2 regions of the Paenibacillus sp. FSL R7-0163 genome follow, and region 2 is predicted to be linked to the other one. Evidence: a T-box and tRNA genes for the amino acid it is inferred to sense, from the RefSeq annotation. Region 2 holds a T-box; the other holds one or more tRNA genes.
The links. The T-box of region 2 lies ahead of metG (methionine--tRNA ligase). A T-box ahead of a tRNA ligase gene usually reads a tRNA of that ligase, here a tRNA-Met.
Positions count from the first base shown of each region.

Region 1: it encodes a tRNA-Met, which carries the amino acid that the T-box ahead of metG (methionine--tRNA ligase) is inferred to sense. The anticodon was not compared.

Region 1 covers NZ_CP150224.1:1,026,092-1,042,397, forward strand. The annotation lists gene NST45_RS04385 (aspartate carbamoyltransferase catalytic subunit) at 1-754, shown strand, start outside; gene NST45_RS04390 (dihydroorotase) at 864-2,147, shown strand; gene carA (glutamine-hydrolyzing carbamoyl-phosphate synthase small subunit) at 2,263-3,444, shown strand; gene carB (carbamoyl-phosphate synthase large subunit) at 3,446-6,673, shown strand; gene pyrF (orotidine-5'-phosphate decarboxylase) at 6,785-7,531, shown strand; gene pyrE (orotate phosphoribosyltransferase) at 7,528-8,166, shown strand; gene NST45_RS04415 (extracellular solute-binding protein) at 8,710-10,197, shown strand; tRNA gene NST45_RS04420 (tRNA-Met) at 10,557-10,633, shown strand; tRNA gene NST45_RS04425 (tRNA-Ile) at 10,678-10,751, shown strand; gene NST45_RS04430 (hypothetical protein) at 11,450-11,953, shown strand; gene NST45_RS04435 (hypothetical protein) at 12,242-12,916, opposite strand; gene NST45_RS04440 (hypothetical protein) at 13,580-13,849, opposite strand; gene NST45_RS04445 (hypothetical protein) at 13,875-14,864, opposite strand; gene NST45_RS04450 (sigma-70 family RNA polymerase sigma factor) at 14,861-15,355, opposite strand; gene NST45_RS04455 (hypothetical protein) at 15,800-16,135, opposite strand; gene NST45_RS04460 (hypothetical protein) at 16,245-16,306, shown strand, end outside.
Region 2 covers NZ_CP150224.1:1,285,388-1,301,693, reverse strand. The annotation lists gene NST45_RS05540 (family 10 glycosylhydrolase) at 1-164, opposite strand, end outside; gene mntR (transcriptional regulator MntR) at 428-853, opposite strand; gene splB (spore photoproduct lyase) at 1,047-2,123, shown strand; gene NST45_RS05525 (cytochrome c biogenesis protein CcdA) at 2,144-2,857, opposite strand; gene NST45_RS05520 (metal ABC transporter permease) at 3,048-3,851, opposite strand; gene NST45_RS05515 (metal ABC transporter ATP-binding protein) at 4,208-4,957, opposite strand; gene NST45_RS05510 (zinc ABC transporter substrate-binding protein) at 4,992-5,990, opposite strand; gene metG (methionine--tRNA ligase) at 6,190-8,202, opposite strand; T-box leader at 8,250-8,510, opposite strand; gene yidD (membrane protein insertion efficiency factor YidD) at 8,551-8,814, opposite strand; gene NST45_RS05495 (transcriptional repressor) at 8,817-9,278, opposite strand; gene NST45_RS05490 (stalk domain-containing protein) at 9,499-11,730, opposite strand; gene NST45_RS05485 (sensor histidine kinase) at 12,077-13,846, shown strand; gene NST45_RS05480 (response regulator) at 13,859-15,103, shown strand; gene NST45_RS05475 (extracellular solute-binding protein) at 15,122-16,306, shown strand, end outside.

The sequences.
Region 1 (16,306 bases), 260 kb from region 2:
GTTTTTTGAGAACAGCACACGCACACGCTTCTCTTTCGAGATGGCAGAGAAACGACTAGGTGCGCAAGTACTTAATTTTACGGCTGCAGCTTCTAGTGTAGAAAAAGGGGAGTCGATCTACGATACAGTGCGCACACTGGAATCGATGGGGATCGATGCCGGAGTTGTGCGTTTGAAGCCTGCAGGTGTGCTGCAGCAGTTAGCTGAGAAGGTGTCCATACCGCTTATCAATGCGGGCGACGGCAACAATGAACATCCAACGCAGGCGCTGCTTGATTTATACACCATGACCAAAACCTTTGGGGAACTAAAGGGCCTGACAGTCTCCATCATTGGGGACATTATGCATAGCCGCGTAGCGCGCTCTAATCTCTGGGGGCTTACGAAAATGGGAGCGAAGGTGCAGTTCTGCGCACCGGATAATATGAAGGCTCCTGAGCTTATGGAGTATGCGCCTTACGTAACTATGGAAGAAGCTCTTAAAGCGGATGTAGTAATGATGCTTCGAGTACAGCTTGAGCGCCATACTTCCGGCATTAAGCTGTCTGCTGAAGATTACCGTAGCCACTATGGTCTAACAGAAGAGCGGGCAGCTAAGCTCGCCAAAGACACAATCATTATGCATCCAGCTCCGGTTAACCGGAATCTAGAGATTGATGATGCAGTAGTAGAGTGCAGTCAATCGCGGATTTTCCCGCAAATGTCTAATGGCGTACCGGTTCGGATGGCGGTTCTCGAAAGAGCTTTACTATAAGCTTACAGAATGCTAACGTATAGAGACTAATAAATATACACAAAGATGAATTTTTATTATATAATAACGAGAGGGCCCGCAGCTGTGATCTGAGGGTAAAGGTAGAATCATGACAGTGATTATTAGAAACGCCAGCGTATTGAATAAGGAGGGCTTGCTTGAGCGCAAACACATCGAACTACAGGATGGTGTAATCTCGGCTATAATCGACGGAAATGAAGCTATCGGAGAAGCCACGGAGATCATTGATGCTGAAGGTAAGCTGCTTACTCCGGGACTCATTGATATGCATGTGCACTTGCGTGAACCGGGATTTGAACACAAGGAAACAGTGGAAACCGGAAGTCGCTCAGCTGCTAAAGGCGGATTTACAACCATTGCATGTATGCCAAATACTCGTCCGGTGACAGATAGCCCGGAGATCGTGCAATTTGTGAAAGACAAGGCGCGTGAAGCAGGACTAGTTAAAGTGCTTCCTTATGCAGCCATTACGAAAAATGAGCTCGGACGTGAGTTGACGGATTTTGCGGCGCTCAAAGAAGCTGGAGCTATTGGTTATACAGACGACGGTGTGGGCGTACAAAGTGCTCAAATGATGAAAGATGCAATGAACATCGCAGCATCGCTCGATATGCCAGTCATTGCTCACTGCGAAGATAACTCGCTGGTTGAGGGCTGCTGTGTAGCTGAAGGTGAGTTCGCTAAGAAGCATGGCCTCAAAGGAATTCCGAATGAGTCAGAGGCGATCCATGTTGGACGCGATATTTTGCTGGCAGAAGCGACAGGCGTTCATTACCATGTATGCCATGTCAGTACTGAACAGTCGGTGCGGCTGATTCGCCAAGCAAAAGAGATCGGCATTAAAGTAACTGCTGAGGTATGTCCGCATCACTTGCTTCTTGCTGAAGACGATATTCCAGGCCTTGACGCCAATTGGAAAATGAACCCGCCGCTGCGCTCCCGCCGCGATGTTGAGGCGTGTATCGAAGGGTTGCTTGATGGCACACTAGATATGATTGTTACAGATCATGCGCCACATAGTGAGGAAGAGAAAGCGAAAGGAATGCAGCTGGCACCTTTTGGTATCGTTGGATTCGAGACAGCTTTCCCACTCTTATACACGGCGTTTGTAGAAACCGGAAAATGGGATTTATCCTTACTAGTACAAAGAATGACTGCCGATCCTGCACGGGTATTCAGATTGAACACCGGGGTTATGGAGATCGGAGCTCCTGCAGATTTGACACTCATCGATCTGGAGCAGGAAAAAGAAGTAGACCCAGGTTCCTTCGCAAGCAAAGGACGCAACACACCTTTTGGCGGCTGGAAGCTTAAGGGTTGGCCAGTAAAAACTTGGGTGGACGGCAAAGCCGTATGGACTGAGAAAAACTAGCGGACTGGTGAGGCGAAATTGCTGATCTTTGCGGATCAGCAATTTGAGCGCGTACACTCCGGAAGGCATGCAAGGCATACGTATTAGACTACAGAACATGAAGGAGTGGAAGGGAATGCAGGCGAGATTGCTGCTTCAAGACGGAACTTTATTTACAGGTACCGCATTTGGCGCTGAAGGTGAAAAGACAGGCGAGGTTGTTTTTAACACAGGAATTACAGGATATCAAGAGGTGCTGTCTGACCCTTCATATTGCGGACAAATCGTTACCATGACGTACCCATTGATCGGGAACTACGGGATTACGCGGGATGATTTCGAATCTGTTCGACCTTTCGTACACGGTTTTGTAGTGCGTCGTCATGAAGAAGTTCCAAGTAACTGGCGCGCAGAATACAGTGTGGACGACCTGCTAAAAGAATACGATATTCCTGGAATCAGCGAGATTGATACCCGGATGTTGACGCGGATTATTCGCCACTACGGAACAATGAAGGCAATCCTGACTACCTCTAACAAACGTGTAGAGGAATTGATGGAAATGATGGGCGACACTTCAATTGAAGAACTGCGCAATCAGGTAGCTCGCACATCTACTCCAAGCATGTACAATAGCCCAGGAACTAAAGAACGCATCGTGCTGGTAGATTACGGAGCGAAGGCTGGTATCTTACGCGAGTTGAACAATCGCGGTTGTGATGTTGTAGTTGTACCTCATGACGTAACTGCTGATGAGATTCGTCGCCTCAATCCAGATGGTATCCAACTGTCCAACGGCCCTGGGGACCCGAAAGACGTTCCACACGCAGTGAAGACGATCTCAGAATTGCTTGGTGAATACCCAATCTTCGGTATCTGCTTAGGTCACCAGCTGTTTGCACTGGCTTGTGGCGCGGATACAGAGAAGCTGAAATTCGGACACCGTGGCGGTAACCATCCGGTTAAAGAATTGGAGAGCGGACGTTGCTTCATTACTTCTCAGAACCATGGCTACACAGTGAATGAAGACTCTGTGAAGAGCACGGATCTAGAGGTTACTCACATTAATAATAATGATAAGACCGTTGAAGGACTTAAACATACCCGTTATCCTGCGTTTTCAGTACAGTACCATCCAGAAGCAGCACCGGGACCTCATGACAGCAGCTACTTATTCGATCGTTTCTTACAGATGATCGCTGATCATAAAGCTAACACACCTGTAAGCTCGCGCCAGGCGCAGCTTGCGGCAAACGCCAGAATCACGGCGCCAAAACCTACAGTAAAACAGCTTGAAGCCGTGAAAGGAGCTCTATAACATGCCTAAGAATGAAAAGCTTAAAAAAATATTAGTAATCGGTTCTGGACCGATTGTTATCGGGCAAGCCGCAGAATTTGACTATGCCGGAACGCAGGCCTGTCAGGCCCTGAAAGAAGAAGGCGTCGAAGTTGTGCTGATCAACAGTAACCCAGCGACTATCATGACTGACACCAATATGGCTGATAAAGTTTATATCGAGCCGATTACCCTTGAATTCGTAACTGGCATCATCCGTCAGGAGCGCCCAGATGGCTTGTTGCCAACTTTGGGAGGACAGACAGGTCTTAATATGGCTGTAGAATTGGCTCGTGCAGGAGTACTAGAGCAAGAGAATGTTAAGCTTCTAGGTACCCAGCTTGAGTCCATCGAAAAAGCAGAGGATCGCGATTTGTTCCGTGATCTGATGCGCGAACTGGAACAGCCTGTACCAGAGAGCACTATTATTACCACAGTAGATGAAGCGATGAAATTCGCTGAGGAAATTGGTTTCCCTCTAATTGTACGCCCGGCCTATACGCTTGGCGGCACCGGCGGCGGGATCTGCGACAACGAAGAAGAGCTGCTTGAGACTGTCAAAGCAGGTATTCGTTATAGCCCGATCGGACAATGTTTGGTGGAGAAAAGTATTGCCGGCATGAAGGAAGTTGAATACGAGGTTATGCGTGATGCGAACGACAACTGTATCGTTGTCTGCAACATGGAGAACTTCGACCCGGTAGGTGTGCATACAGGTGACAGTATCGTTGTGGCACCTAGCCAAACTTTATCCGATCGTGAATATCAAATGCTGCGCAGCGCTTCACTCAAAATCATTCGTGCGCTGAATATCGAGGGTGGCTGCAACGTGCAGTTCGCACTGGATCCGCAAAGCTATCAATATTATGTAATCGAAGTAAATCCACGTGTCAGCCGCTCTTCGGCTTTGGCTTCGAAAGCAACCGGTTATCCGATTGCCAAAATGGCTGCCAAAATCGCGCTTGGTTACACACTCGATGAAATCGTCAATCCAGTTACTGGACAGACCTATGCTTGCTTCGAGCCTACACTTGACTATATCGTAAGCAAAATCCCACGCTGGCCGTTCGACAAGTTCATTCATGCGAACCGTAAGCTGGGCACACAAATGAAAGCAACTGGAGAAGTTATGGCCATCGGTCGTACCTTCGAAGAGTCCATTCATAAAGCAATTCGTTCCCTGGAAATCGGTGTACACCGTTTCCGCCTGCCGGGCGCTGAAGATTTGGAAGAAAGCGTCCTGCGTGAACGTCTGGCAAAACCTGATGATGAGCGGTTGTTCTTGATCGCGGAAGCCTTCCGCCGCGGATTTGGCTTGCAAGAGATCCAAGATATCACTAACGTGGACTGGTGGTTCCTGTCCAAGATCGAGGGATTGATCAACTTTGAAGAGGTTATCCGTGGGGATGAAAGCTTATCAGCAGAAACCCTGTATCAAGCTAAACGCAGAGGTTTTACAGACCGTGCGATTGCTGAGATTCGTGCAGAAGGACAAGCGAACGTTAAATTCATCAAAGAAGCTGATGTACGCGCGCTTCGTTTAGAGCGAGGATTAACGCCTGTATTCAAAATGGTAGATACCTGTGCGGCTGAGTTCGAAGCTTCTACACCTTACTACTACTCTACTTATGAGACTGAAAATGAAGTCATTCATTCCGATAAACAAAAGGTTATCGTGCTTGGATCGGGTCCAATCCGGATCGGTCAAGGGATTGAGTTCGATTACTCCACTGTGCATGCAGTATGGGCGATTCAGAAGGCAGGTTATGAAGCGGTTATTATCAATAATAACCCTGAGACTGTATCTACCGACTTTAATACTTCGGACCGGTTGTATTTTGAACCCTTGTTCTTTGAAGATGTAATGAACGTAATTGCGCAAGAGAATCCGATTGGGGTTATCGTACAATTCGGAGGCCAAACAGCCATTAACCTTGCTGCACCATTAAGTGCCGCTGGCGTTAAGATTCTCGGAACTAGCCTAGACAGTATTGACGAAGCTGAAGATCGGAAGAAATTCGAAGCTTTGCTGGCTCGTCTGGATATTGCCCAACCAAAAGGGAAGACGGTTATCAACGTAGATCAAGCAGTAGAAACTGCACAATCGCTTGGATATCCAGTCCTGGTACGTCCTTCCTATGTACTTGGTGGACGCGCAATGGAAATTGTATATAATGATGCGGAATTGCTTAGCTACATGGTAGAAGCGGTTAAGGTGAATCCGGAGCATCCGGTATTGATTGACCGTTACATGCTTGGTAAAGAGGTTGAGGTAGACGCAATTTGTGACGGTGAGACGGTAGTTATTCCAGGGATTATGGAGCATGTTGAGCGTGCAGGCGTTCACTCCGGTGACTCCATCGCTGTATATCCTCCGCAATATCTGGATGAAGGTCTGAAAGCAAAAATTGCAGAGATCACAATCAAGATTGCTAAGGAACTGAAAACGATTGGTCTGGTCAACATCCAGTTCGTCATCTATCAGAATGAAGTGTACGTCATTGAAGTAAATCCACGTTCATCGCGTACGGTTCCATTCTTGAGTAAAGTAACTGGAATTCCAATGGCGCATCTGGCAACCAAAATCATTCTCGGCGGCAAGCTGAAAGATGACGGTTATACAGAAGGTCTATGGCCGGAAAGTGATTATGTATCGGTTAAAGTGCCGGTGTTCTCTTTTGCCAAGCTGCGTAGAGTAGAACCAACGCTCGGACCTGAAATGAAATCGACGGGTGAGGTTATGGGCCGCGATAAATTGTATGCAAAAGCTTTGTATAAAGGTCTAATCGGAGCAGGAATGAAAATTCCAGCAACCGGCGCTATCATCGTTACAGTGGCAGATAAAGATAAAGCAGAAGCTGTGGAGCTTATGAAAGGCTTCCACTCGCTGGGTTACAAGATCATTGCTACCGGAGGAACCGCTCAAGCGCTTGAAGAAGCAGGTCTCAACGTAATGAACGTGAACAAGCTGGATGAAGGTGCACCGAACATTCTCGACTTGATTCGTGGTGGGCAAGCCAACTTCGTCTTTAATACACTGACTAAAGGGAAAACACCAGAGCGTGATGGATTCCGTATCCGTCGTGAAGCGGTTGAGAATGGCGTCGTATGTATGACATCACTCGATACAGTAACGGCACTGCTCAGAATGCTGCAAACGATCAACTTCTCGTCACAGTCCATGCCTGCTTTTGTCGGACAATTAAACTAATCTCATAAAGATGCATAGGGCGGTTTGCGTTTACGCAGACCGTTCCGCTATGCCTAGGGGCTAATAAATGAAGAGTGTGGATTTAAGTCTGCACTGGATGGGAGAACGGTTATGGGACAGGGAGATGCAAAGTGGAATGAAATGGCGAATCGCTTGATGATCGCCTTGGATTACCCTGATGTTGCTGGGGCAAGAACCTTGATTGACAAGCTGGAAGGGATTCCTTGTTATATGAAAGTGGGAATGCAGCTCTTCTATGCAGCAGGACCGGAATTCATTAATGAACTGAAATCTCGGGGGTATTCTGTATTTGCAGATGTCAAAATGCATGATATTCCTAACACGGTAAAAGGCGGGGCAGAAAGCCTTACGAACCTCGGTGTAGATATGTTTAACGTACATGCCGCTGGAGGCTCGGCAATGATGGCTGCAGCCCGTGAAGGCGCTGCTTCAGTAGTTAATGGGAATGCTGCGCTTAAAATGCCTTTGATTATCGCAGTTACACAGCTAACCAGCACGAGCCAAGAAGTGATGAATAACGAAATTGGAATCGCAGGAGACGTAGCAGATACTGTAGTCAGATACGCTAAGCTGGTAGCCGCTGCAGGTCTGGATGGAGTAGTGGCTTCACCGCAAGAGTCCTCAGCGATCGCAGAGGCTTGTGGGCCCGCATTTTGTACAGTTACACCTGGTATCCGGCCAGCAGGTGCATCCCTAGGTGACCAGTCCCGGGTGATGACGCCGGGCAAAGCCATTCAGCAAGGCAGCCACTTCCTGGTGGTGGGACGTCCTGTTACAACTGCAGCTGATCCACGTCAAGCAGCACTAAATATTATTGAGGAGATGACCCTAGCATGAGTACATTAAATAGAAGTGAACAAGTAGCAAGTTATCTGCTTACGATAGGAGCGGTGGCACTGCGACCGCAGGAGCCTTTTACCTGGACCTCTGGTATTAAATCCCCGATCTATTGCGATAACCGTCTGACTATGGCTTACCCAGAGGTACGTAACTATATTGCTGATGCCTTTGCTGAGCTTATTAAAAGCCAGTATCCAGATGCAGAGGTGATCGCAGGTACAGCAACCGCAGGCATTCCTCACGCAGCTTGGGTAGCTGATAAACTCAATCTGCCAATGGCTTATATCCGCGATAAAGCTAAAGGTCACGGCAAGCAGAATCAGATCGAAGGCCTAATTAAGCCGGGGCAAAAGGTAGTCGTTATCGAGGACTTGATCTCCACTGGTGGAAGCTCCATCAAAGCAGCTCAAGCTGTGCAAGAAGCAGGCGCAGAAGCGTTGGCTGTATTGGCAATCTTCAGCTACGAGCTGGATCGTGCGGTCGATGCTTTTGCTGCCGCTGAAATGCCATTACAAAGCTTGTCCAACTACAGCACATTGATTGATGTGGCTCTTACACAAGGCGAGATCGCAGCTACGGATGTGGAACTGCTGAAATCTTGGAGAAAAGATCCGTCCGCATTTGGCGTTTAAAATAAATATTTAAGTATAGATTGGACGGGCCTCTCACATTTTGGTGGGAGGCTTTTCTTTTTAACTGCACCGAGTGCAATTAAAAGGAAAAGGTGCTCTGACACTCTGGAATACTATACTCTGCCCCGGTGATTCCTCGCGCTGTCGTCACACACGCAGAATAGTTGCAGTTCGTGCACTTAAACTAACCTTCCTTAGAGGATATGGCGATATAGTTGCACTTTGTGCAATTATATCCACCAGAAATCCGCCGAAAGCTCCTAATAACGTTTTTTAACTGCACATAGTGCAATTAAAAGGAGAAGCGCAACACACACAGCTGTAATAGTTGCACAAAGTGCAATTATCTTACCGTAGAAAGGCATATCAGGATCCTCAGAAAACTCCCGGAATGTTTTTTATAGAAATAATATGAAGAAATCGTAGCATAACTTTAAACAGCCTGTAACTTCCCCTCCTGAATAAAGCTATATACTGTTACTAGAATTATGGGTAATTATTCATAAGGTGGATGGATTGAGTATTTTATGGGAGGGTTCAAGAATGAATCATATAAATAATAATAGAAGGCTATGGCGGCGCTGGTTAAGCTTTGGAGTATGTGCTGCACTGCTATTGCCTTTAATTTCTGAAAGCAGGCACACAGCTTGGGCGGAGGCTTCTAAGCCATCTACAGAACAGCGTGTACTACGTATTGGCAGCCTCTGGTCTGGAGAGGACGATTCTTCTTTTCGTCAGCAGTTTACAGATATGTATGAATTGCAGCATCCTGAAATCAAACTTGAGATTATTCCAGCCATCAATATGAATGAGCTTCGTTTTGACAGCACCTATCCAGAGGTTAACCCAGATAATCTGGAGAATATCCGAACAATTATGGGCGGTGCACAGCCAGTTGATGTAATCGTCGGTGATAGTACATTGGTGAAGAGTTTGGTGAAGCATAATCTGGTGCAATCGCTGGAGCCGCTTATCGCACGAGATCAATATGATTTAAGCAATATGGCACCTACAATGTTAAATGGAGTACGTGAGCTGGGTGGAGGAAGTCTTTACGCGTTAGCGCCGACCTTTATGTCGAGTGCGTTATATTTTAACAAAGGTATTTTTGATGCTGCTGGTGTAGGTTATCCGACGGACGGAATGACTTGGGATGAAGTGTTCGCGCTGGCCGAAAAGGTGACCAAGAAATCGACAAATAAAGATAAGCGTATATATGGATTTTCGATGAACCGTAATATGAGCGATCCTTTCTGGGATATGCAGACCTATGTCTCACCGCTTGAGCTTGCTATGTATGACAACAAGGGACATAAGATGGAGGTAAACCAAACACAGTGGAGTCAAGCTTGGACGACCTACAGCCAATTGGTGAAAAAGCAAATTACACCTGGGTTAAACGGTATGGATTTTATAGAAACAGAACGGAGCACCTATAGTCCTGTCCAAGGGGATCTATTCCTTACCGGAAAAGCTGCAATGGTAATTGGAGAATACGATTATCTTAATGAGCTTGCAGGTGTGAGCCGCAATGCAGCAAAAATTAAAAATTACAGTCCCGTCGATTGGGGTTTCGTTACCGTACCTACTTTTAAGGAGAAACCAGGAGTGGCTGTAGGTACTTGGGTAGGTAATATGATGGCTATCAACACTATGGCTGCTAATAAGGAAGATGCTTGGGATTTGATCAAGTTCGTCAACAGTAATGAGGTAGCCAAAATTAAAGCTCATACCCGCGGGGAACTAACTTCCCGTAAGGATTACATTACCACGAAGGTACCTTCAGTAAATCTGGAATCCTTCTATACGCTCAAACCATTACCAGCCAATGATCCTTTGATGAACGTCCTACAAACACAGAAGCCTGGAATTAGCCGTATTAACGATGTTGGGCGCCAACTATTCACAGAGGTTTATCAGGGCAAAAGAACGGTGGAGAGTGCCCTCAAAGCTTGGGAGAAGCAAGGGAATACCATGCTGGGTACGCTCGAAAAAGATCCCACATATTATTTCGACTCTATAGGGGATTAAGTTTTGGAATATGTAGCGGCCACCGGATTTCCGGTGGCTTATTTTGTGGAACTTGGGCATGATAAGTTCAGAGCAGCGTGAGATTAATTTGCGAAAAGGAGAAGAGGGCATCATGAATTGGATATACTTCGCGAAACTGTTCAGAACGAGATTTCAAGCAGGTTGTTTAGCAAAAAGGTTGGAGCAAGATGGCTGGATTTATGGCTACCATGACCCAAGTTTTGTGGAAATTTATCGATCCCGCAAAGGAAGATATGGGGTTAGATTTTTGCCTTGAGAACTTTTACAAATTCATCCTTGACGTAGACCCATTTTGTACTGTATATTATTTATTGTCGCTGTTTGAATATTATTTCTGACGCGGGGTGGAGCAGCCCGGTAGCTCGTCGGGCTCATAACCCGAAGGTCGCAGGTTCAAATCCTGCCCCCGCAACCAATTTTATTACAACAGCAATTGTACATTCGGATATTTTTAGATCCGGGCCCTTAGCTCAGTTGGTTAGAGCGGTCGGCTCATAACCGATTGGTCGGGGGTTCGAGTCCCTCAGGGCCCACTTATCAAAAACCCTTACTTTGTAAGGGTTTTTTGCTGTCTATAAGCTTAGCAATATAAGAAAGTAGAATGGATAAAGAACAGAATTTTGAGTTTGCTAACGGATTTGCTAACGGGAATTATTTTTCTGCAGTTTCGAGCTGTTTTTCAGCGTATTTATTCAGTTCTGCTTCAATTTTATCAACGGCCTCTTCTTGCATGATTGGGAGTAGGTGTGAGTATTATTCGTTGAACATCGCTGGAGTCATACCCAGTCGTTCAGCAGCTACCTTTAGCTTTATATAGCTCCGACCAGAGTAGCAACATACTAAGTCAATTTCCTTGTATGAGTCCTCGTATTCTTTTTTTTAGCCCCGATTTGCGTATAGCGTTCCTTAAGACCATCAATAATATTCTGAAAAACCTTGCAAAGTACCACTGGTTATCATTGTAGCCAATCTAGAATATTTCTAGTGTCGTTTGTAGAGTACGGCAGTTTACTTCTCTGCCACTGCCGCTCTTGTTAAGGCGCATGCAGGTAGCTGTTCTTTGTTAGTAGGGGGATTTAATAAATTTTAGTAGAAGTTCTGACATTCATTTTAAATAAATGTTATAATTATTAAATCAGTGTGTAGAGATATTGGTCTTTTTTGTTGGGCCAAAAATATATGTCTCATGATACGTCTGCCATCTGAAATATTATTCACGGAGATGACAAACATGCATGGAGACAAAAGACTGCCCAGAAACGGAAAAGAAGGTATACTATTTTTACTCATTATTTCAATCATTTCAGTAAACACTATTGCCCCTATTATTGTGGGGTTGGAACGTGGCTTCAGTAAGGAAGTGTATATAGATACACTAAAGGTTATTCCGTTTATGTGGATGATCGTAGTTTTATCTGTAAGATTAGTTGCAGGACCGATTGTTGGGAAAGTGATGCCGAAATTCATGGGACAAACAGATGGATTTAATGCAAGGATTCTGTTGAATACTTTATTGAATGTCACGGTGTTATCTATCTTACTATCAATTATCGGCACATGGGTTGGGACGAAACAAATAAACCTGGATCCACTTAAAAATTTCCTTCACATCTGGCCAAGAAACTTTGGTATAGCATTTTGGATTGAACTGTTGGTTGCGCAGCCGATAGCAAGATTTGCGATGAAAACATTACACGCAAGACAGGATCGAAAAACGGAAAGTGTAAATGCGTAACTAGCTAGAATTTTGTAGACGAATAAGAAAAAAAGGAGCGTCCATGGTGGGCGTTCCTTTTTTATGTCGTAGTAGTCGGATTATAATGCTCAACAGGAGATGCTCGCGAATGACTGAACGCACAATGTAGAAGCATGCTCTAAATACTGCGTACTTTTGATTTGCCTTTGGGGCAAATTGCTTCGTAAAGAATTAATCCAGCAATAACTCTAGCCCCCGGTCACCGCGGTTGAGTTTACAAGTACCCACTAAGGAGAAGTAACCGATGAAAACGAAAATACTCTTTTACTATCTGTGATAATTGCATTTACATGCACCGCAGTCACACTGGAGCCAACCACAAGAATAATGAATAGGGTGTGTCTCAGTGCCTAAAGGAGCATGACATCTCCAGCATTTAGTGTGACGTATTCCATATTTCATAATTTGTTTTTCTTTGATATGCGTTTGGAAGTATTCTTTTTGTGATTTTTTTCGTTTTTCTTCCTCTTCTTTCCTAAGTTGTTCATTTTGTTGAATTATGAATTTTCTTTCAGCTTCAATCTTTTTAATAGCGAGTGCTTCTTGAACGTACCCTTGAATTAAGGAAATATCATTTTTCAAGCAACATACTATCTCTGTTACATTCTGTCGTTCATCGGAAATCATTCCATATAGGTTAACGCCATTGTTAAAGTCATCTTGCGATAAATTAAGCATATCAAGATTTCCTGACACTAATGAACGACTTATCATAACGTTTCCAATGGATAAAAATCCTGAACTCAATTTCATGCTCAATATGCTATCTTTATGCAGATAATTATTACCTTTAATTTCAATGATGGCGAATTGTCTGTTTACTGTTGGAGTATAAGTTAATTTATTATCGATTTTTATAGTATTTGATTCCGAAAGTTTCTGATATTCTCTATCTTCTATTATTGTAAGAAGACCCTGTAATACTCCTTTGAAAAATCCCATATTATGTACTCTCCTTTTATTTAAATCAGGTTTATTTTACCATGTGAAATAGTTTAATAGTGAGGAAATTTGAATTGTATTTGACTGAGGATTAGTAACATAAGGACTCTGGAGTATGAAAGATTTGTTATGGACAGAAAAAAAGAAAGAGTTATCCGGTATCCGATAAAATAGCTGTTGGGGCACTCTTTCTTGCTGCAAACTTACTTATACTAAACACCAAACTTCGTTTGAGTAGGGAGCATTTTTGGTATGAGGCTCCTATCGGACCCAGCTGACCCTTAAAGAGGTTTTTCTCCACATTTGCAATTCTAACGGACTCCATAGTCGCTATTGGCATAAAAAGTACCGCATTTGAGTCTCTTTCTAGGCATTAGCGTCCATGGAGTCCGAAACCATGCTCCAAAGGCTGAAAATCAGCAAATAGCGGCATCTAGGTCCGATAGCTCGAGGTGAAGGAGGTTAGTTCGTTAGCTCGTTAGTGCCATGCTCCTCGCAGATGTAGTTGCAGAAATTACAATGAGAAGTAGCCTATAAAGGAACAGTCAGTAGTTTCACCTCTGCAACCAGCATATCTAGTATGCGAGCTCATAAACCATACAGTAAAGCACAAAACGGCACTGCTCCAAACCATGAAATGGTTTGGAAGCAGCGCCGTTTTTGTTAGCAGTCAGCTAAATTCCTCCAATGGAGAGCAAGGCGATCGAAACGATGTACCCAATTGCTTCCGACCGCAGTCCCAATCTCAATCTCAATCTCGATCGCAGTCCCGATCGCAGTCCCGATCGCAATCGCGATCCCAACCGCAGCCCTAGTCGCAGTCCCGATCGCAATCCCAATCCCAATCACACTCCTAGTCGCATTCGCAATCGCAGTCCCGATCACAGTCCTAATCTCAGTCGCAATCCCGATCCCAACCGCAGTCCCAACCACAGGCCCTGGGTTTCCACCAACATCCCTAAAGTTTCATGCTGTCCCACAGCTGCTGGAATGCCCCGGATTCGACCTCGAAGAATACCGGTGCCTGACCGTAGCGTACAAGTCCTTGACCGAACAGCGTCAGCTCTACTCGGGCGTTGTCTTCCAGCTGCAGATAGATGATCTTGCGGTCTTCGCTGTCGTAGATGCCTTGCTCGATCAGCGGCTCTGCTGCCAGCGGTTTAGCCGCTTGGAGTGCTGTCAGGAAGCCATCAAGCGCCTCGCCATTGGCGATTGGCGCCTGCTGCTGGAGGCCGTTGTTCCAGCTGTTGAAGCTTTCCGACTGAGCTGAAGTAACTCGGCCTTCAAGATTCAGCTTGCCGAATAGGTCGGCGCCGCTGTTTATGGTGATGCCGTTCGTGTGCTCATACAGTTCAGCGAATACCTCGCCGTTGATTTCCGAATAGGACATAATCAGGAAGCTGGAATCATAGCCCTTCACGGAATAGAGATCCGTTTCGCCGATGTTCGAGGCTAACTCAATATATTCGTCGTTACCGCTCCATTCGTTGATGCCGCCTGTAGTGCGTCCTAACTTGTCACCGCGCAGAGCGGCAGCATCGGCAGCGTCGATGCGAGTCGCTGACTGTGTGTAAATATTATTTTTATACACGACCAAGGCGATCATATCTGCCTTCACGCCAGATTCCTTATCTGGCAGTTTCAGCTTGGGAATGACAATGCTGCCCGATGTAGCTGTGCCCGAATTGCCAGCATTGCTTACACCCGGAGTTACCTGGGCAACCTGCCCCGGGGAGCTCTGACTGTTCAACTGCTGCCATATACTAGGCCCAGCCAGACCGATTCCTGCGGCGAGCACGACACTTGCCGCGATATAAACCGTCTTGCGCGGACGTTTCCGCTCCTGCCGCTGCTCCATTTTGTCGAACAATTCTTTTTTCATTTCTTCACCTGGTTTCATCGAATCCACCGCTTTCTTATATGTTGTTCGAAACTGATCTTCCTTCACTGTGGTTCCACTCCTTCCAGCTCCAGTTTTAACAGTTGCCGTCCCCGCTGAAGTCTCATCTTCACGGCAGACTGGCTAATCTGCAGAATCTTGCTGATCTCCTGGATGGGATAGTCCTCGTAATAATAAAGATGGATTACGGTTTTATACTTCATGGGCATCGCCATAACTAACTGCAGCAGAGCCCAATCCTCGGGGCTGTCTGCCGCAATTGGCTCAGCGCTCTCCAGCTTAACCTCGCGCTTGCGCCAGCCTCTGCCCAGTAGTGTTTTACAATGGTTGGTGATTACCCGGATCAGCCATGCCTTCTGATGTTCGGCATCTTTGAACTTTGGCGCTTTTTCTATTAGCTTGATGAAGGTATCCTGAGTGGCTTCTTCGGCATCTTGCCGGCTGCCTAGATGGACCAAAGCGATCCGGAACAGCATATCTGCGTAAATTTCGTAACTCTTCATCACATGATTTCCCGGCCGGGTCATGGATCGCTGCATGATACTGTGCCCCCCTTTACCTATAACACCATTTAGGACGGCATTAGGTCACATTTTGTTCCTGAGAAAATTTCTTTGTGTTTGAGAGTAGAGAATGCCTATTCATAAATTATCGCCAGAGGGTTATGGACTCAGAAGTCGTTATTTGCATATAAATAGACTTTTGAGCAAGTTCGCGGACCCCAGTGACGCTATTCCTTAAAAAGTGGGCCTTGTAAGGTGTTTCTCATGCCAATAAAGGCGATGGGGTCCGTTACACTTCGAAATGGAGGGTTATGCAACGCATAAGATCAACTGTGTCCGATAGCTGCTAAGCACCACGCCAATATTGTCTACGCAAACGCTGGTTACTTATTTAGAACAGGGGAGATCAAAAAAACGCATTTGCCCAAGCACCAATTGCTGACTGCTGGACAAACGCGTCTTTTTAATAGAGTGACTCCTTCACGGGAGATCCTCTTCGATATGTTTATATGTATAGCTAGGATCATTACCTTTAACAGGAGCCCTGCTGTATTGATAGATCCTTCCATTTTCTTTTCGATAAAAGTATCTTGCGTAGGGTTCGTCTGCGAAAATCACCGTGGTACTTACGAGGGGAGCTTTGGCAATCTGGGTGTATACTTTATAAAAATCTTCCTTCTTATAATTTCTCGTCTCTATTAGATAATGAATGACTTCTCTGTTCATATGATTTCGGAAGGAGTGGAGGGCTAAGGATGTTATTCCACAGATTAAAAGGATTAGAACGATGAAGATTAGTTTTGTATTTTTCTTCATTAATTCCCTCCATATAGATAATTTGTATATAGTATAAGATAATATACAGAGACTATTATGTCATTCATAGATATCTTGTAAATGTACAAATAAGAAAGGAGGTAAGAATATGACGCAGGAAGAAGAGAAAATACTGGAGCTGGAGCAGCGAATTAAGGTGCTGGAAAACCA
Region 2 (16,306 bases):
ATCGTTACATTCGAAGCTGTGATATACGGCGGCACATCGCTTGCCAGCGCCTCGCCATCCAGTTCAATGGTAATCTGCACAGCTGCCGCACGTGCCCCAGGAGACCATAAAGGCAGAAACAATACTAATACTAGCAATCCCAACATCCATTTACGATAATTCATAATTCCTCCCCAAATCTAAAATAATATGTATCCAATAAAAAAAGAAAAAACGGATCAATCCTCCAAGTTGATGTACCGATTCCACCCTTCAAAAGAGCGGTATCAATCTCAGCCAGAAAAAGGACTTATCCGTTTTGACGCTAAAAACTGGGAAAGGTTGCACTAAACAAAATAGAAACGGCTATACCATCAAGTAGTTTATGCTCACCAAAGCCTTGCTGGGCATAACTTTAAGGACGGTATCCGTTTCGGGAAAAAACATTTCAAGAATCGCTTGCCAGTTCATTGTGAATAGCATATAAAGTCTGCAGACGTTCTTCATCGCGGCGGAAATATTCCACCAACGTTTCGATACGTGTAATCGAATCCCAACTTAGGTGGTGCTCGATCCCTTCAACATCATTATAGATAAATTCCTGCTGTACTCCGATCAAACCGAGGAATTCTTCCAATAGTTGATGACGATCAACAAGACGTTTCCCTACTTTTTTCCCTTTGTTGGTTAGGACAAGCCCACGATATTTCTCATAGATGAGATATTCGTCCTTATCCAGTTTTTGGATCATCTTGGTCACAGAGGAGGGATGTACTTCCAGTCCCTCGGCAATATCCGAGACCCGCGCATAACCTTTCTCATCAATGAGCTTATATATGCGCTCCAAATAATCCTCCATGCTGGGTGTTGGCATTAAAATTTACCTCTTTTCTATAATGAACCTGGCGCCGAGCCAAACCTTGCTCTAACAATGATACATGTTTCTAACGCCCCTTGGCAAGTCCTTCAAGAGAACATGCTGAGGAGTTACCCATGATTGCCATGCTTCTAATGAGACTCAGTTAGGCATAATAAACTTACTCATCTTTCAGAAGGAGCGTGAATTCATGACTATAGTGACACCTGAGACCCCTCCCGTAAAGAGAACCAGAAAAGCTACAGCCCTTTTTGTCCCCGAGCTTGTTTTCTTCGAGCCGGATGCTTTAAATTACCCGAAAGGTGAACGGATCATGGAATGGGTGAAGGCTAACAATATTCCCTATCGCATGACTACATCGCATAACCGCATAATGAATTTCCCGGGTGACACAGAGGTCGAGCAATATAAAATTGCCAAAAGAACACTTGTAGTCGGCCTGCGCAAAACCTTAAAGTTTGACCAATCCAAACCCTCCGCAGATTATGCAATTCCGATCGCAACTGGCTGCATGGGCCACTGCCATTATTGTTATTTGCAGACTACTTTAGGTGCAAAGCCTTACATTCGTGTATATGTAAACACCGAAGACATCATTGACGCCGCCAAAAAATATATCGAGGAACGTAGCCCTGAAATCACGACTTTTGAAGCAGCCTGTACCTCAGATCCATTAGGACTGGAGCATATTACCGGATCTCTGTCAGAACTCATCACATTCATGGCAGCGGAGCCCCTTGGCCGCCTGCGCTTTGTGACCAAATACCAACATGTTGAACCTCTACTCGATTTGCAGCATAACGGACATACCAGAATTCGTTTTAGCGTAAATGCTGACTATGTGATCAAAAATTTCGAGCCTGCTACCTCGCGGTTTGAAGAGCGAATTGAAGCGGCTGGAAAGGTCGCACGTGCCGGCTATCCACTGGGCTTCATCATTGCCCCAATTATTTGGTATGACGGCTGGCAGGAAGGCTACGCGGAGCTGCTGGCCAAATTAGCCAAGACCCTCCCGCCGGAAATAGGAAAAGGTCTAACCTTTGAAATGATTCAGCACCGATTCACCAAAACAGCCAAAACTGTAATTGAGAAACGTTATCCGAAATCTAAACTAGAAATGGACATGGAGAAACGTAAAAAGAAATGGGGCCGCTGGGGACAGAACAAATATGTCTATCCGGATGAACAGCAAACCGCCCTGCGAGAATTTATCACAGAGCGGATTTTCGAGCATTTTCCTGAAGCAGGTATTGATTACTTCACCTAAGCTCTAAAAATTCTTGTATTTTAAAAAATTAGCCAATCCGGCGTTATTCCTTGTAGCCACACTGTTATCCGGAACATTTGATCCGTGAACAGCAAAACACCCATAAATACCATTAGGACGCCGCCAATCTTCATCAGCAGATTCGAATACTTGAGGATACGCTTCACTCCGCCAAGGAAAAAGGCTAAAAGAAAAAATGGCAAAGCAAATCCGATGCTATACGCGGTAATCAATGTAAACCAAGTGCCTGGATCGCTTGCCGACAGTGCAATAATTGCCGTCAAAATCGGTCCGATACAAGGTGACCAACCAGCAGAAAAACCAATTCCGAAAATAAAGGAGCCCACATAACCCGCCGGTTTCCATTTTAAATCAAGCTTCCGTTCGCGAAGTAGAAACTGGGGCTGAAAAATCCCAATCAAAAATAAACCCATTACAATAATTAGAATCGCCGACAATTGCCGGATCAGATCACGCTGGCCATTAAAGAATTGCCCGAATAACCCAGCCCCAAAACCAAGTGTGTAAAAAACAGCAGAAAAACCTAATATAAATGCCAATGTATGAGTCAGGGTGCGTACACGAACCTCTTTAGAGTTGCTGCCTGATTTTAATTGTTGAACGGATAACCCGGTAATGTACGATAAATAAGAGGGGTACAGCGGTAAGCAGCATGGCGATATAAACGATGCCACCCCTGCGGCTAAAGCAATTCCTGCATTGATATTAGACAAAATAGCGGCTCTCCTTCCGGCATTCGAGTCACTTCATGGAGCTGCTTATGGCTCCTTTTTTTAATATAAGAAAGGATTAATTTCTCATTATTACTTTTCTTATATTCACACCTAAACGCTTATCGTCCTTACAAGGACACCGAAGGCGTTTACGCTTGCCTAATGCGATACCGATTACTTAATTCGCTGTTTATGCTGGCAATCCCTTTTTACCGATCAAGGTTAATACCAATAATGATATGAGCAAAAGCACAATAGTTGCACCGGGAGCCAAATTCCACACTCCAGCTACTACTAGTCCTCCTACAACGGCAATCTCCGAAATGATAACCGCCAGGATGACCGAGGATTTAAAGCTACGAGATAGCAATAAGCTGATTGCGACCGGAATAGTCAACAAAGCAGATACTAATAGCGAGCCCACAATCTTGATCGCTGTGCTAATCACAAGTGCTGTCAGGATGGTGATCAGCATGTTAAGCAGCTTCACCGGCAGCCCACTTACACTTGCTGCATCCTCTTCAAAGCTAAGCAAAAAGAACTCTTTAAAGAACATCGATACTACTACTACAACAGCTATAGTCACTATGCCTACCACGATCAAATCAGTATTATCGAGCGTATAAATGCTGCCGAACAAATAACTCATTACGTCCGCATTATACCCTTTTCCTAAGGTGAAAAAGAGTGAAGCCAACGCCACTCCGCCCGACATTATAATGGCAATCGACAGCTCCGCATAACTCTTATAAGCCTTGCGAAGCTTTTCAATCGCGAAGGACGCTACCACTGCAAAGATAAGGCCTGCGCCCAGCGGATAAAATCCTGTTAGAAAACCGAGTGCTACCCCCGCTATAGTAACATGAGCCAGCGTATCACCAATCATGGATAATCGTCTAAGCACAAGAAAAACGCCTATAAGCGGCGCCGTTATACCAATCAGCAGTCCGCCCGCAAGCGCCCGCTGAAAAAAATCGCTAAATAGTATTTCCAACTTAAACTCTCCTTCATACAAAACTCAAACCATTTTAAAACCTTTTTCAAACCTTTTCGATCCCTCCCAAACCCTCCCTTCCAAGGGAGGGCCCCAAGGGCTCTGCCCTCTGGACACCCGTTAAGTGCAACTAGCGTAGGAGTTAGTGTTACTGAACATAGATAGGTCGGGGAAAGATCGCTTTCGTCCCTAAAGGGACACGCTTGTACTTTGGTGGTGCTTAGGTAAGAGAAAATAAGAAATAGGAACAAGGTTAAAATACCTCTTAATAAAACCATGTCTACTGACTAACTTCCACACGCAAGTTATGTATGCCCTGAGAACAGAGGCACCCCTGTTCAGAGTTCAATTATGACTTAAGAGAGCGTGTGCTGCAGGTTCTCTTCTGTGCAATTCTGGAGATCATGTGAGTGGCGGGAGTAAAAGTTGATTTTACCATTTGTCTGCACGGGCTCATGACCTAAATAATTTTTAATCATGTCGATATCATGCGACACCATCAGGAAGGTCATATGATGATGAGCATGCATATGCGTAATTAATTCAAAGAATCCCGCTTGTGATTCGGCATCAATACCCACGGTAGGTTCGTCCAAAATCAGCAGGTCAGGATGGTTAATCAGCGCCCGAGCCAGAAAAACACGCTGCTGCTGACCGCCTGACAGCTGGCCTACTCTTTTCTCCGCAATATCTTGTATCCGCATGACTTCAAGTGCATCCTCACATTGACGATGCTGAGCCTTAGATACTCTGCGGATCAGATTCTTGTTATTATATAGACCTGACAGAACTACTTCACGCACCGTTGCTGGAAACAATGGGTTGAAGGCATTTTTTTGCGGAACATATCCGATCCGTTCCCAGTCTTTAAACTTGCGGACAGGCGTTCCGAATAATTTAATTTCACCACTGCTCGCCGGAAGCAAGCCGACGATCATTTTCATCAATGTTGTTTTACCAGCACCATTAGAACCAATGATACCAAGGAAATCTCGTTCTCTTACACTATAGTTAAGATTCGATATCACCTTCTGTTCCCCATATGAAAAAGAAAGATCCTGTATATCGATGATATGCTGATGGCAGTCCAAGGATACCGATTGCATGCTTAAGTACCGCCTTTCCCTTATACTTTCCTTATTATTGTAAGGCCATAATCAGATTTTGCAAATTTTTCTCCATCAGAGTGAAGTAATTATCTCCGTTCTTCTCTTGCTCTGCAGTAAGTCCCTCTACCGGATTAAGCACCATAGTGGAAACGCCCGCTTCGGCTGCAAGTGTCTTAGCCAGTTTATCGGAGACAAGCTCTTCAAAAAAGATATACTTAATACCTTCATCTTTTACCATTTTCGCAAGCTTCACTAAATCCTGTCCGCGCGGCTCGGCGTCCGGCGAAAGTCCCATAATCGCATGCTGATCCAATCCATAATCACGGGCAAGGTAAGAGAAAGCCTGATGTGATACTACGATCTTATGGTTGGGCAGCTTAGCAAGCTCCTCTTTGAATTTACTATCTAATGCCTGCAGACGTTCAGCAAGCTTATTGTAACGCTCTTCATAACCTTCTTTATGCTCAGGATCCACGGACTGAAGGCTTTCTTTAATATTCTGAGCCATAGTAATGGCTGATTTTGGACTTACCCAAGTATGCGGGTCCGTATGCAGGCTGTCTCCTGAGGCGTTACTGTTATGATCCGTATCCTCATTTTGATGAGACTCTTCCTCACTTGCCCCATGATCATGCCCGTCATCTTCATCGGTCATGATATAATCAATACCTTGGCTTACTTCAACCGCCTTAACTTTACTGCTGCTATCAAGGCCTTTTAAAAAGTTAGGGACCCAGCCTTCTAAGCCTGCACCGTTATATAGAAATAGCTGTGCCTTAGAAGTGTTGATAATGTCTTGACTGCGCGGTGTCCAATCATGTGGCTCCACACCCACTGGAAGCAGGTTAATAGCATTGATATCTTCCCCGCCAATCTCCTTAGCAAACTCGTAAATAGGATAAAAGGTTGTAACTACATTTACTTTCCCTTCAACTATACTTCCACTGCTCTTAGGTCCGCATGCACTTAGTGTAAATACCAGTACCAGTGCAAGGACGAGCAAAATTATACGCGATTTCATTGCTGCCATTATATTGATCTACCCCTCAAATCGTAAATTTTACTATTAGTAGTATAATAGTAATCGTTACGATAAGTCAACAAAGTATCCAAAAAGAAACGGCAATATCGCCTTTAATAAAAAAGGAATGCTCCCACAACCAACCCGGCTGAAGGAGCATTCTCTTGTTCAAGCAACCTCATTAAAAAATTTCTACAACAGTATTGTCTTATTTCACTACTGCTCCGTTTGGCATGCTGTCCGGCACGGTAGCGATCGTTAGCTGGTCACCTTTAGAAGCCGCCAAAATCATCCCTTGGGACAACTCCCCACGCAGCTTCACCGGTTTAAGGTTTACGATACAAATCACTTTACGTCCCACCAGCTCTTCCGGTGTATAGAATTTCGCGATACCAGAAACCACTTGACGTTGTTCATAACCCAGATCCAGTTGCAGCTTCAGCAGCTTGTCAGCTTTTTTCACTGGCTCTGCAGCAATAACTTGAGCAACACGCAGCTCTGCTTTAGCGAAATCGTCAATGCCGATTTCCTCTTTATGCTCTTCCACTGGCTCGGAGTCCGCAGCAGCAGGAGCAGCCGCTTCCGCCACTTCAGCCGCAGCTTTGCCAGCGCCCATAGCCTCGGCAATATAAGCTACCTCTTGCTCCACATCCAGACGCGGGAAGATTGGATTGCCTTTCACCAGCTTTGTTCCCGCCGGAATCAGGCCAAAAGTCTTACCGCTATCCCAAGTCGTTAACTCATCAGGCTCAATACCCAGCTGTTCCCAGATCTTCGCTGGTGTTTGTGTCAAGAACGGCTGCAGCAGGATTGAAGCAGTACGCAGACCTTCCACAAGATGTCTCATCACAGAAGCCAACTCGGCAGTTCTATTTTCATCTTTGGCAAGTACCCAAGGTTGGGTCTCATCGATATATTTGTTGGTGCGGCTAATGAATGTTCCGATAGCTGTCAGCGCCACGGAGAACTCCATTTTTTCCATAGCTTCTTCTACTTTGGCATAAGTATTCTCAGCTGCAGCTTGAAGCTCACCATCAAATGCTGTTACATTTCCTTCATATGCCGGAATCTCGCCTGCAAAATACTTTTCAACCATAGCCCCTGTACGATTCAACAAGTTACCCAGGTCGTTGGCAAGATCATAGTTAACCCGGTCTACAAAACTTTCCGGTGTAAACGTGCCATCAGAACCAAATGGTACCTCGCGCAGCAGGTAATAACGTAATGCATCCAAGCCATAACGATCAATCAGTGTCACAGGATCAACTACGTTACCTTTGGATTTCGACATTTTTCCATCTTTCATGAGCAACCAGCCATGGGCAAATACCTTTTTCGGAAGGGGTTCACCAAGCGCCATCAGAATGATCGGCCAGTAAATTGTATGGAAACGAACAATTTCTTTACCAACGATGTGTACATCCGCGGGCCAGAACTTGTCATACAAGGTGCGATCCTCGGAACCATAACCCAGAGCAGTAATATAGTTAGTCAAAGCATCAATCCACACGTACACGACATGCTTCTCGTCGCCCTTAACTTTCACACCCCAATCAAAGGTTGTGCGGGAAACTGCCAGGTCTTCCAGTCCGGGCTTGATGAAATTGTTAATCATTTCGTTCTTACGGGATTCCGGCAAAATAAACTCTGGATTCTCCTCGTAAAATTGCAGTAACCGATCCGCATATTTACTCATCCGGAAGAAATAACTTGCTTCCTTCACCAGCTCAACCGGGTGGCCGCTATCTGGGCTTTTTGCACCAGTAATCACACCGTTATCATCACGCACAATATCAACTAATTGCGTTTCTGTGTAAAAGGTTTCATCTGGGATACTATACCAGCCCTCATATTCACCTTTATAGATATCTCCTTGCTGCAGCAACCGATCAAAAATATCCTGTACCACTTTTTTATGACGCTCTTCCGTAGTACGGATGAAGTCATCGTTCGAAATGTCCAGCTTGCGCCATAGCTCCTTAATACCAACAACAATGTCGTCTACGAACTGCTGAGGGGTCTTTCCTGCTTCCTCTGCCTTCCGCTCAATCTTTTGTCCATGTTCGTCTGTACCGGTTAGATAACGCACTTCGTAGCCGCGCAGACGTTTGTAACGGGCCATTGCGTCTCCTGCCACGGTTGAATAAGCATGTCCGATATGTAGCTTGTCACTCGGATAATAAATTGGTGTCGTTAGGTAAAACGTTTTTTTCTCACTCATTCGGTAATCATCCTTTCTTATTAAAAAACAAAAAACTCCCGTCCCCATAATGGGGCGAGAGTATAACTCACGCGATACCACCCAAATTTCCTGTCTCTTCACAGAGCACAGGCTTCGCCAGTTCCCTCGCGGGAACTGTCCATTAACGCTGGATCACGCTGTTATCTTACGTGAACCTCAATTGCAGTCCCCGCTCGAACACAGTTCCTCCCGGACCATATTCAATCTAACGCTCCATACCGGCTTTCAGCACATTCCGGCTCTCTGTATTGGACGTAACGATTTACTTATCCGTTCTTCGGAATTCATACTATTACTTGTGAATATACCCAAAGGTAAGGCACCATGTCAAGTCGCAGGGGCAGAATCCTTCTCAGCAGATTCATCTTGAAGCGGCGGCACAGGATCAAGTCCTCCAGGATGAAAGGGATGACATCTGGCAATCCGCTTAGCTGCAAGCCATGAGCCTTTCAGTGGACCATGGACTTCAATGGCTTCCAAGGCATAGGCAGAGCAGGTTGGATAGAAGCGACAGGTTGCTGGTTTAATAGGGGAAATGTACCTGCGGTACACCCGAATAGGCGCCTGAATCGTTCTGCGTAGGGTCACCATTTCTAAAGTCCCTTTTGTTTATCTGATGCTGCAACTAGTTCTTCTTCCCGGTTCTCTTCACATTCTTTGCAATAACCGAACACCTCAAATTTATGCTTGACTACCCGGAATTGATCGGGTGTATCCGTTAAATTCATCGGGCAGAAATTAATCGGGTAGGTCTTTTGGCATTGAAGGCAGATCATATGATGGTGATGATCCTGATGATTGCAGCTTCCCTTGAACTTCACTCCGTCTTCAAAGACAATCTGTTCAAGCACACCAAGCTCTTCCATTACACGAAGATTGCGGTACACCGTATCAAAGCTAAGCCCGCTATACTTGCGGCCCATATGCTCATATACATCCTTCGCTGACAAATATCCCTTATTCTCGCCGAATAACTGGGCAAGCGTTTTGCGTTGGTCGGTGATTCGCAGTCCTTGCCCCGACATGACTTCTAATATTTGTTCTGTCGACAGCATACGCTCATCTCCCATAAGATCAGTTCATTTATATTTCACTCTCTTAATAATGCCCCAAAATAAATGCCCCGTCAATGAAGCACAATGAAGCACCCCTACATAACCAATGAATTATTATATTTAAACAAAAGCCCGGCTGCGTATTCCTTTACGGAATATTCAGCCGGGCCTTTATTGTAGATAATTCCCCAATAGAGCTTATAGGGATATTCCTATTCTGTTATTTCTTTGCTGGAAGTGGAGTGATGAGGAAATTGACCGGCAAGTTACTGCCTGAAGCTGCTGTGAACAAAATCTCCACACTGCCGCCATACTCACCACTACGATAAACCACACTGTTCATATCAGCATTAGCAAGACTTCCCACGCTTGGCATATGCACGATTTGATTATTAACCATAACCGGCCCCATATAGTTACCGCCACGTGGATTAAACGTAATCAAGGAGTTTGGTGCAACATTTTCGAATCTGATCTTGTATAATACCCCGAAATTACCGGCATTGGATGCTTCCTTACCTGCCATTGGGTCTACGCCAGCCAGGTTCTTATCACTGGAATTATCGCCTAGCAGAAGTTTTGCAGGGGTTTTTCCTACCTCATCGGTAACCGTGATAATACGAGTAGAATCTTCGTAAGTTCCCCGATTATGCACTCCGTCTTGATCCAGAACTGGAAGTGTTGGAAGTGTAGTCAGTGGATCTTTATTCGCATCAATTAACATGACATTATAATCGATTGGATAATCACTAAATAAGTCCGCTTGCAGTGAAACAATTTCACTTGGTTTCATCGCAATTTGGTTTAGATCCGTCAGAATTGAGACGCTTTCCCCGGGTTGCAGAACAATCGTTTTATAATGCTCATTTGTAAGCATAGATTTCCAATAACGTTCTACAGACATTTTACCTGTACCTTCAGGATATGTGCTTGGGCCTGCAAAGCCAACATATTCTGTTGTAAGCGTAGTTGGGTAAAGATTGTTATTCGTAGCAATCACATACACTTTAGCTTTAATATTCAGGTTATTCTTGTGGTGAATCAAGAAGCGGGTTTTACCTAATGAAGTCTCACGGTAAGTAACACCTTCTGTATACACCGTTTCTGGGCTGTTGCTGCGAATTAGTTTATAAGGCTCGGAAGAAAGATTATAAGCTACTTGCTGCCAAGTAGGAACCATCGATCCATCGATGCTAAACACACTGCCCGGAGATGCAAATAATCTGTTGAAATCTTCTTTACTGTACAAGATTTCATCCGAAATATTAACGGTTTTCTCAAAGGTACTGATCGCGCCATGTGAATCTTTTACTTGGACAGCAATTGTCGCTGGACCCGGAGTAAAGAAAGCTTCTGCTTTGTTCGTCCAAGTTACGGTAATTTCATCACCATCAGGATCGTTACTTAGATCGGTATAAGTAATCATTTCACCCATCTTATATGAATCCTTGTCTGTAGTGAAATTAGCAACTGGAGGTGTATTAGGTTTAAGCACTGTGATGGTCATGGAGTAAGGATCACTCCACTGTTGATTCGCATCCATTACGGAATAGGTTACTACATAATATCCTGGTTGATCATAGATATCCTGCTTGTTACCTCCCCAGCTTTCATCCACAATAGCTACACCATTTGGTGACGAGCTGGAGGTAACGAAGGTCACTGGTTCGCCGGCGTAAATTTCAGTTGGCACTGTGAAAGAAGCTTTAGGTTTGTTGTTTAATGTAAGGATTACCCGCTTTTGTACATTATCAACGGTGTAAGGAATGCCCAGTGCCCCAGTTATGGATGTCAATGGAACCATGAAAGTACCCTTGTATTGGTAAGCTGGACCTTTCATTGTCTTCTTTTCACCATTAACTGTATAGACCTTGCTGTCGGTCTTAAAGCGCATAACGTCGCTTCCCTTGGTAACAATGGTTTCTTTCGTTTTATAATCATAAACGTATTTCACACCTACACGTTCTACCATAGCCCGGATCGAAACGTAGGACACGCCGTTTTTCACTGCCATAGGCTGATTAGCTAAATATTCCTGGCCGTTCTGATACATTTTGTTGCTGTTCATCATAAGGATAAGCTGATTGCTAGCCGCAGCACGAGCACCATCTGTTGTTGTAGTAGGTTCTGTAGTAACTCCAGGTGTTGCAGTTGGAAGCGGTGTTGCAGTAGGTTCAATTGTTGCTGTAGGTTCAACAGTAGTCGTAGGATCAACTGTCTCTGCAGGAATAGGAGTTGGTGTTGGTGACACTACTCCTCCTGGCGTCTCCGTCGGCAATGGCGGCAATGGATCGGTAGATTCTGGCATTACCTCCGGCGCAGCTGAAACAACTGTCCCTATTACAGTAGTATTACTTGGGGTATTATTGACAGCTTCAGCAAAAGCCGGCACTGCCGATGCGGCCTGAGATACAGCCAAAACAGCAACTAACGTTAACTTTTTCAAATCCATGATATAACTCCTCTGCTCCTATTTGTAAATATAAGTAGGACTCTATCTTTTTCATACTCCTCTTATATTCCCCGCAAAATGCTACCACCCACGATAGGGCGGCAAAAAGCTTTTGCCACGATCGTCATAACAAACATAGTATTAGACGCATGCCACTATAAAAAGTTTCATTATTAAGTAAAGAAAGATTAACGCTGTATTAAATAACATTCTACAACCACGCTGTTTCCCCTGAAAAAAATGAGATTTTTTCTATAAATATGTTTATTTTTCGTCTGACTATATTCGCTTTCATTTGCTTTTGTTACAATGTATGGAAGAATATCTTTTACATGCGAGGGATAACATGTCCAAAAAAATCTCCATCCTCGTTCAATTAATCATGGGCTTCTCTCTAATCATCTTCACCATCGTAGGATTCACCATTTTTTTGTCCTACCGCTCTTCCTCTCAAGCTGTTTTAAACCGCTCCAACCAATATATCCTGGAATCCGTCAAGCAACTTCAAGGTAAAATGGACGCAATTCTTCAGGATAACGATAAGCTTTCTTCTACGATCATGTTCAGTCCCTTGATTCAAGAAACCTTGGGAGACTTAGCGTTGTCACGTTCACCTCGTACAGACGCCATGGAAATTACTCGTTACATAGATCAACAGACACGTTCCATAAACTCTGACATCCAGTTCAAGCTGCTCGGGCTGTCCGATGATCAGGTGTATACCAACAGCAGTTCCTTAAAGGTCATCTGGGACAGCGAAAAGGAAATCCGTGATGCTTATTGGTTTCCGGCTATAGCACAGAATAAAGGCCGAATGGTCTGGTTCGGTGTAGATGTATGGCAGAACGGTAATATCCCTGTGGTGATGGGTGCCAGACAAATTAATGATTGGAATGATCTAAACCGGTTAGGAACCCTGTTTCTTGTCCTCCCTGTCGAGGTTATCCATAACGCTGTCAGCCAATTTCACCTCGGCAAAAATGAGAAAATCCAAGTTGTTGATTCATTTAATACCATTGTCTATTCCACAGATCCAAAAGAAATTGGACTCTATATGAACGACGGGCTTCTAAAACAATTCAGCAATCATAAAGCCAGAATCATTCCACAAAAAATAAACTCACGCAATCTATTCGTATCCTATGCCTATTCCGACTATAGCGAGTGGAGCGTTTTTGCTTACATTGATTCTAAAGACGCTGTCAAAGATTTAAATACGATTCGCCGGAATATTATTTTAATTGGCCTGCTGGGGATGGGCGCTGCCCTACTATTCACTTTCTTTTTCTCTTGGACCCTATCCAAGCCCCTTCGTAATCTGGCAACCAAGCTGAGCAATGTCGAACGGGGAACTACTTTACCTTTTGTAAAAACAACCATGAACAAAGAAATGGCTATCCTTTATTCAAGCTATAATTCGATGCTCCAAAACCTGGATCATACTATCGCTGACCTATCCAGCAAGCAGATCAGTGAAAAGCAAGCTCAGATCGTAGCACTCAAAGCGCAATTCCGCCCGCATTTCCTTTATAACACTTTGAATACAATCTATTGGTCGCTCGCCAACAAACGCATGCAGGAAGAGTCCCAAATGGTACTCGCTCTAAGTGACCTGCTCCGCTATAGCATTGACCGCGGATCCGAATTCGTTACAGTTGAGGAGGATTTAAAGCAATTAGAACGGTTCATTTTTCTCCAGAAGCTGCGCTACGAGGACAAATTGCAGATTGATCTTTTTGTAAATCCTGAGGTTATGAATGGCCAGCTTATGAAATTAACCCTTCAGCCACTTGTCGAAAATGCCATTACTCATGGACTTGAACCCACACTTCGGGAAGTATGGCTAATTCGCATACGTGCCTATAGTGAAGGAACATCTCTGGTGTTAACTGTAGAAGACAACGGGGACGGCATGAGCGAGGAAAGTATGGCAGACGCATTAGTCGGCGGTGAGGTTAATCCGGAGAAGCTGCTTCATACCGGAATTGGACTATCCAATCTAAATCATCGCATAGAGCTGATCTACGGACAGGAATTTGGTCTACAGCTATCAACAAGCGAGCTTGGTGGCTTATTTGTGAAAGTCACTGTTCCATTACAGTATGATCAAAGTTAAGGAGGCACAACGATGAATGTGTTAATCGTGGACGACGAAAGTTTTGTTCGCCGTTCTCTGTCAGAAATGCTGGGAAGTGCGAATCATAACTTTAGCATTATTGGCTCGGCAGAGAACGGTTTAGAAGCTGTGCAACTGTTAAAAGAGCATATGGTTGATCTGGTGATATCCGATATACGAATGCCCGGCATGGATGGACTGGAACTTGCAAAGCATATCCATGAATGTTATCCAGACACTGAAACCGTGCTGCTCACAGGTTATCAGGATTTCACCTATGCTAGTCAAGCCATCCGTTATGGTGTAAAGGAATATTTGGTTAAACCAAATTCAGTAGAACATATTCTTGAAGTCGCAACAGGCGTATATGAACGTCTTCAATTGAAGAAACAGCAGAGGCAATTAACGCAGCTGAGAGAAAAAAACCTTCGGGAGAAACGCTTATCTGATCTTCTTTACGGTATCCCGTTACCCTATTTTGAAGAACAACTTATTCCTCCTTTTCATTCCTTTGTAGTCATAACCGTAAACCATCTTGGAGTAGGCATGCCGCAGAACTGGTCGGAACAAGCCATGTATGCAGCGGTCGTTAATATATTAGAAGAATGTTTTGCGCTATACGCCAATGTTGTTGGTATTCAAGAGGAGCAGGAAGCCATCATGCTATTATTCTATCCTCTTGAGCAGCCTAACGGCGTGGATGAGGTATTGACACAAGAACTGCTGCATAAGCTGTCGGGTATTCTGAAATCGCCATTCTGTGCAGGGGTCTCCAACCCTCACTATCAATTGGGGGCACTCGCGACCGCCTATCACGAGAGTCTGGAAGCTTGTCAGCAGGTCAAAAAAGAGAGTACGCCATCCGTTATCTTTTTCAGAGACCTCACCATACATTCGGCTTCTCCACAGCTCGCTGAACAATTACAAGTAAAGGCAACGCGCAGGGTAATCTCTATGATGATTGAGGTTATGAATTCCCGGCTCCAAGAGAATCTCTCCCTCAAAATGATCGCAGATGAACTGTATATGAATCCTACCTATCTCGGCCGATTGTTTAAAGATGATGTAGGGGAACCTTTCTCTAGCTTCCTTACCAAACTTCGTATTCAAAAAGCTACTGAATTATTAGAGAATGTTACTCTCAAGGTATATGAGGTTAGCGAATTAGTAGGCTTTAAGGATCCTGCATATTTCAGCCTTATTTTTAAGAAATACATGGGGATGACTCCTCAGGAATTTCAGAAGCACAACAAATAAAGTAGAGGTGTGTTTCTCTTGAATGTAAATGGTAAGTTGATTACTGTCCTATTAACATTTGGCTTGTTACTTAATACAAGTGGTTGTCAGCTCTCCCCTTCCAAGGAAGATACCGCTTTACAAGACCCGATACAGCTGAACATCTGGCTCACTGCCGGATCAGGTCTTGAGTTGCTCATTGACCAATATCAATCTCAACATCCCGAGCTAGAGATTCATATTCAGACCTCCACCTCCACGCAGCTTCCAGCCAAGCTACAGACTTCATTCGCAGCAGGTTATAGTTCCCCGGACGTGGCTGCCATTGATATTAGCTATTTGGATCGCTTCAAACAGTTCCCTGATTATTTTTATAACCTAAAAACTTTTGAAGCTGACAATCTGAAGGACCAATTTCTGAATTGGAAGTGGCAGGAGGTGCTGGGTAATGATTTTATTTTCGGATTACCAACGGAAATTGGACCCTATGCCATGTTATATCGAACGGATATATTCGCATTATCAGGTCTCCCTACTAAACCAGAGGAAGTGGCTAAAGAAATCCAAACTTGGGAGCAATTCCTTGAAGCGGGCAGCAAAGTACAGGAGAGAACAGGAAAAGCTTTTGTAAATGACTTGGAGAACCTCTATCTCACCCTTCTACGTCAATCCAAGCTTCAATATTACAGTCCCACAACGCAAGAATTGATCCTCGACAATAATCCAGCGGTCAAACGAGCCTGGGACTTCTCAATTCAAGCCCTTAAGCTAAATCTGTCCGCCAGTATTGCAGTGGATACGCAACGCTGGGGTGCTGGCCTGCTCAACGGAGATTTTGCAGTCATGCTCTGTCCGGCTTGGATGATTGGTCATATCAAGAGCAGTGCTCCAACTGCCAGCGGTTTATGGAATGTAACACAAATCCCAGAAAACAGCGCTAATCGCGGAGGCTCCGTTCTGACCTTACCAAAGACAGGTAATCATCCTGATGAATCCTTTGCTCTTATTAAATGGCTAACCGAACCAACGCAGCAATTGGTTTCGTTCAAGGTACAAGGGGCTTTCCCTTCCACCCCCGAAATCTATGATGACCCAGAGATCCACGATCTGCATGATCCTTATTTTCCTAATTCAGAGCTTGGTCTGACCCTTTCGTCAGCAGCAAAAGCAGTAATTCCGACCTATTACGGCCCTCATCACGCTGACGTGGAGACAAGCATGCTC